Linked DNA regions of Litorilinea aerophila. The main gene of each other region encodes a partner of the protein of the gene in region 2 in a complex. Links are inferred from orthologs where the notes say so. Each region holds a gene or a part of one and is shown on either strand. Other genes may lie near its edges.

The links. The genes of interacting proteins can lie anywhere in the genome.
Region 1: rplT (region 2) and rplI share a complex: the UniProt entries of both Bacillus subtilis proteins name them as parts of the 50S ribosomal subunit. The link is inferred for Litorilinea aerophila from one-to-one orthologs.

What each region holds. Positions count from the first base shown.
Region 1 is NZ_VIGC02000031.1:24,446-27,311, forward strand. It holds rplI (50S ribosomal protein L9), read right to left. Parts: upstream 1,799-2,866; coding sequence 1,202-1,798; downstream 1-1,201. Other genes in the region: FKZ61_RS19370 (protein O-mannosyl-transferase family), read left to right, coding at 1-1,121; FKZ61_RS24090 (SH3 domain-containing protein), read left to right, coding at 2,025-2,866. UniProt on the Bacillus subtilis protein: Binds to the 23S rRNA.
Region 2 is NZ_VIGC02000038.1:12,604-15,391, forward strand. It holds rplT (50S ribosomal protein L20), read right to left. Parts: upstream 1,681-2,788; coding sequence 1,321-1,680; downstream 1-1,320. Other genes in the region: FKZ61_RS21000 (helix-hairpin-helix domain-containing protein), read right to left, coding at 1-204; FKZ61_RS21005 (TrmH family RNA methyltransferase), read right to left, coding at 339-1,127; rpmI (50S ribosomal protein L35), read right to left, coding at 1,803-2,012; infC (translation initiation factor IF-3), read right to left, coding at 2,337-2,788. UniProt on the Bacillus subtilis protein: Binds directly to 23S ribosomal RNA and is necessary for the in vitro assembly process of the 50S ribosomal subunit. It is not involved in the protein synthesizing functions of that subunit.

The sequences.
Region 1 (2,866 bases), on a different replicon or contig from region 2:
TGAGCATCCCCATCCTGATCCTGGGCCTGGTGGGAATCGCCCTGCTGGGTCGGCGGCTGGCCTGGCTCCTCTATGGCACCCTGGCCATCTACCTGGGCTTCTGCTGGGCCTACCGCTACGGCAACTGGTTCCAGGTCATCCTGCCCACCTATCCCCTCATCCTGCTGGGCGTGCTCGCCCTGGCGGATCGCTGGCAGCGCCGGCCATGGCCCCCAGCGCCCGGCTGGCTGCGTACCTGGCTACCCGCCCTCCTGCTTCTGGCGGCCATCGCCTGGCGCACAACTGCCTCCCTGCCCGGGGCCAATAGCCACAACCGTCCCCAGGACACAGCCCTGGACCGGGCGGCCGTGCTCCTGGACCAGCCCCTGCCCATCGGCGCCGGACTCTTCGCCGCGGTGGACGACGCCCTGGCCCTGGACTACCTGACCCGGATCTGGCAGATCCGCCCGGATCTGGCCGTGGTGGGCAGTGATCAGGCCGCGACGCGCCTGGCCCACCACCAGCTTGTCCTGGCCACGTGGGACGCGGCCGCCACCCTGCGGGCCGAGCTGCCCCCCACCCTGCCGGTGACGGTCCAGAGCTTCGGGGCAGATTGGCTGGCGTTCCAGCACGGCCAGGCGGCCCATCCTCTGGCCGCTGCCCAGGGCCAGCCGGTGAATTGGACGGTGAGCGTGGGAGACAACTTGGGGGACAACCTGAGGGACGGGGAGGGAGTGGTGGTGTTGGAGCGCATCGCGGTGACCCCCGCGCCCCAGGGTGCGCCGGTGCGTCGACAGGCCCCGCCGGGCCTGGACGTGACCCTCTATTGGCGTCTGCCTGCGACCGGCTGGCCCCAGGGGCTCGCCATCAGCCTCCGGCTCACCCGGGGCGGCGCCCTGATTCCAGCTCCGGAAGATCCGGCCGGCGGGTTCATCCAGCAGGATCGCCCCGGGCCGGCCCATGGCCATCTGACGCTGTCGGGCTGGCCGCCTGACGAGCCGGTGGCGGATGGCTACCGGCTGCCCCTCCCCGCCATGGGCCAGGTGGACGGCCTGCAACTGGTGCTCTACCGGGTTGTGGATGGTGGGTTTGAAACCGTGGCCGTGTTGGATCTGCCCCTGCCGGACCTCTCGGGGCAATGACGCCACGGATTTGCAGGGAAGTCCGGGAAATAAAAGACGCCGCCGGATCGTCCGGCGGCGTCTTTTCTGGCAGTCGAAACTCAGGCCTCTTCTGCCTCGGCAGCTGCGGCCTTGGCCTGAGCCTGGGCAGCTGCAGCCTTTTCCGCCGCAGCTTTTTCCGCCGCAGCTTTCTCGGCGGCCGCCTTCTCCGCAGCCCGCTTTTCGGCATCGGCCCAGGTTTCCCCTTCCCGGACCACGGCCACCTGGAATTCGGCGGACACCTCGGGCACCAGCCGGATCTCCAGCGTGTACAGGCCCAGCTCCCGGATGGGCTGGTCCAGCTGGATCTTCCGCCGGTCCACCTCGAAGCCGGTGGCTTCCGCCAGCTTCTCGGCAATGTCGGCGCTGGTGACCGAGCCGTAAAGCCGGTCGTTTTCGCCGGCCCGGGCCTCAAAGAGCAGGCGCTGCTGCCGGATCACCTCGGCCTGGGCTTCGGCGTTGGCCCGCTCCCGGGCCCGGCGCCGGATGCCGGCCTGCCGGCTCTCTTCTGCCTGCTTGAGCGCGCCCTTGGTGGCCAGGATGGCCAGGCCCCGCGGCATCAAGTAGTTGCGCGCATAGCCGCCGGCCACGCTGTGGACTTCTCCTGCCAGCCCCAGGTCCGGTACGTCCTGGGTTAAAATTACCTTCATACGAGCCATTTGAACACCCTGCTTTCGTCCTATCGAATGAATTTCCCGCTGGATATCAGCGTTTTATCATCGCGTTCCAGTCAATAGCCTTGCTATTGTATTAGAGAGCGCTGGAATCACCAAATTTTTCCTGACCATCCATTAGCGCATCAGGCGGCTTCGTGCTATACTCGCGGCCATCCGGAGGCTGCCGCCCGACCGGTTGGCGCTTCAGCAAGAGGAATTTGAGGACATCGTGTCGTTGCATGACAGCCACTTCGTTCCCCGGACACAGCCGCCATCATCTGTGCAGCCCAAGAGCAGACCGTCGGCCCCAGCGGAGCGGTCAACCCGTAAGAAGGCCGACCTTCGTTCCCTGCTGGGGGTGGGGCTTCTCCTGGTGGGGCTCCTGGTGGGATGTTCGGCAGCCGACCTGGTGAACCGGGAGCCTGAACCTGTGCCGACCCGTGTCCCGGCGCCTACCTTTTCGCCGACGCCAGAGTTCATCCGTGCACCCATCGTGGTGACGCCGCCCAGGACGGGTACACCGGGCGTGCTCATTGTCCCCCCTGGAGTGGATCCCAGCACCTTGATTCCCATCCCAACCACGCCGCCCCCCACGGCCACCCAACCGGAGATCGCCCCACCCGAGGGGACGCCGCTGGCCATGGAGCCGCCCGGCCCCCAGGCGCCCACCGCCACCGGCCCCGCCTCGCCCATCCTGCTGCCCACGGCCACCCCCACGCCGTTGCCCACGGATACCCCCACCCCGACCCCCACGCCCTACGTGGTGGTGGAAAGTGGCCTGGTCAACCTGCGCAGCGGCCCCGGCCCGGAATATCCCCTGGTGGCCCAGTTGGGGCCAGGCATCCCCGTGGCCATCGTGGGGCAGAACCCGGAAGGCACCTGGTACCAGATCTGCTGCGTGAACGGCGAATCCGTCTGGGTGGCGGAAAATCACGTGCGGGTGGTGAACGACACCCGACAGGTGGCCCTGGTATTGGCGGATCCACCGCCCACGGCGACCCCCACGCCCACCGCCACCGACACCCCTACCATCACGCCCACGCCCACGGCCACCCCTTATCCCTTTGCCGT
Region 2 (2,788 bases):
CTCGTTGGCCTGGGATGACAGGGTGGCCCGTGTCCTGCGCAGCTGTTCCTCCAGCTCCTGGACGCGCCGATCCCGCAGGCGCAGGCGTTCCCGCCGGAAGTGATACCATTCCCAGAGGGTGGAGGTTGCGAAACCGAGCACGAAACCGGCGAGGACAAACCACAGCATCTCCAGTTGCATGCGCACCGAGCCTCTCTTTGTCATGCCGTGCAGATCCAATCCTGGGTTGTTGCTGGATGCGGACAGGTCGTTGGCGGGTGACAGCCGACGGGGTCGGCGTGGGCAATCTTTGCGGCTGGGATCATACACTGGAGCGGGCGACGGTGTCAATGCCCGGTCTATCCGTCCCCGTGCCGCCGCTGGCGGGCTGCCTCGAAGAGGATCACGGCACCGGCCACGGCGGCGTTGAGGGATTCCACCTGTCCCTGCATAGGGATGGCAATAGCGTGGGTCCGTTGACGGGCTGCGTCGCTGGGGCCAGCCGCTTCACCGCCGATGACCAGCGCGGCAGGCCGGCGCCAGTCCACCTGGTCGTATGGCGTCTGGGCCTCGGCCTCTGCCCGGTAGAGGATCATTTCGGGGGGCAATTGTTGGGCCAGCTGCTCCCAGGATTCGCAGATGCGCAGGGGGAGTCGGAAGTGGGCGCCCATCCCGGCCCGGATCACCTTCTCGTTGAAGGGATCCACCGTGCCCGGCGCCAGGAGGACCAGGTCCACCCCGGCTGCTTCGGCGGTGCGCAGCAGCGTGCCGGCGTTGCCTGGATCCCGCACCTGGTCCAGGATCAGGACCAGGGTAGGCTGTGAAGGCAGGGGACGGTGGGGCAGGGGGACCACCGCCAGGATCCCCTGGGGGGTGACCGTGTCTGAAACCGAGGCGAAGACTTCGGGGCTGCAGGCCAGACATTCCACCCCCTGCTCCTGGAGCTGCTGGAGCAGTCTGGCTGCCCGTTCTTGTCCGGCGACCGCCTCTGGGACGTAAAGGACCATCTCGGGGCGCACGCCGGCCTGGGTGGCGTCCTCCACCAGGCGGACACCTTCCAGCAGGATGCGGCCACTTTCATGGCGGTGGCGGCGTCGGTGCAGCTTCCGAATTTCCTTGATGCGTGGATTGCTGGTGCTGGTGATCATGGGATGGTGGCGCGTTTTCGGTGCTGGAGATACCTTGTTGGAGAGGAAGCTGGTGACGACATCCAGGCCGTGCATCCCTGGCGCAGGGGGACAAAAAAAGCGGCAGGAGCTGAAATGCTCCCGCCGCCGTTTGTCTGTCAGCCATGTCGCCTGGAACTCCCGGCGTCCATCCGCCGGAAGGTGCACGTGGAATTTAGGCCTGGAGTTGTGCCTTGGCCAGTTCTGCCAGTTGGCTGAAGCCCTGCGGATCCCGGACCGCGATGTCGGCCAGTACCTTGCGGTCCACCTGGACGTTGGCCTGTTTCAAGCCGTGGATGAAGCGGCTGTAGTTCAGGCCGTTCAGCCGCGCGGCGGCGTTGATTCGGGCGATCCAGAGACGCCGGAAATCCCGCTTGCGATTGCGGCGATCCCGGTAGGCGTAAAACAGGGATTTGAGCATGGCCTCGTTGGCCCGCTTGAAAAGCCGGGAGCGGGTGCCGAACTGGCCTTTGGTGAATTTCAGAACTTTTTTATGCCGTCGGTGGGCATAAACCTTCGGTCGTGAGCGTGGCATCTTGATCTCCTTCCGTGATGGCGGACCGCGCAGACGGGCGGTCGCTTTGGGAGCCGGTCACGTACTGGCTCAGGCGTGAAACACAGGCCAAAAGACTGGGTTCACGCCTGAGACCCCTGAATTTATTCCTGGGCAGCCTTCCCGGCCACGGTCTTCACCAGTTTGATCTGGCTCTTGACCGTGCTGGGGACAGTGTGCCGATAGTCGCTGATGGTGCTGCTGTTTTTCTTGCGGCGCAGGTGGCTGCGGCCCGCTTTCATCCGCATGAGCTTGCCCCGCTTGGTGAGCCGGAAACGTTTGGCTGCACCCTTGTGGGTCTTCATCTTTGGCATGATGGCCTCCTGGTTTCAGTCAAACTCGCCGTCTGAGCCGGCGGTGATTTCGCTGAGAGAGTTCGCTGGGACCCTGGCTGACAGGTAAAGACCGCGAACCAGACGCACAACACAAAAAGACAACACAAAAACGGGCAAGCGCCCGTTTTTGACAATCTTTCTCATTGTACAGGATCGCTCGACAAAACCCAAATTGGACACTGCCCGATCTGCAGCCAGGCTGGGAGCTGCCGGGTGTTACCTGCCCCTGGCAGCCGCGTCATGCCCCAGCACAAAACTCCGGGGTATCTGCCTGAGCTGAAACCGGGCAAGATGGCCCAGACATCACGAGGTCGTCGGTGCCAGGACCATCACCATGCTGCGCCCATCCAGGACCGGCCGGGATTCCACGGTGACCACGTCAGCCACGTCCCGGGCAATCCGTTCCATGAGCTGCTGGGCCACCTCTGGGTGGTAGATCTCTCGTCCCCGGAAGCGGACCCGAACCCGGATCTTGGCGCCTTCCTTGGCAAATTTTCGGATCTTGGACAGGACGACCTGGATGTCGTGCTCGTCGGTCTTGGGGCGAAGGCGAACCTCCTTCACCTCGATCTGCTTTTGCGCCCGCCGAGATTCTCGCTCCCGCTTCTGGCGTTCATACAGGTACTTGCCGTAGTCCATCAGGCGGCAGACGGGCGGGTCCGCATTGGGCGCAACCTCCACCAGGTCCAGCTCCTGCTCTTCCGCCAGGGCTATCGCCTCCCGGGCGGACATGATGCCCAGCTGCTGCCCATCGG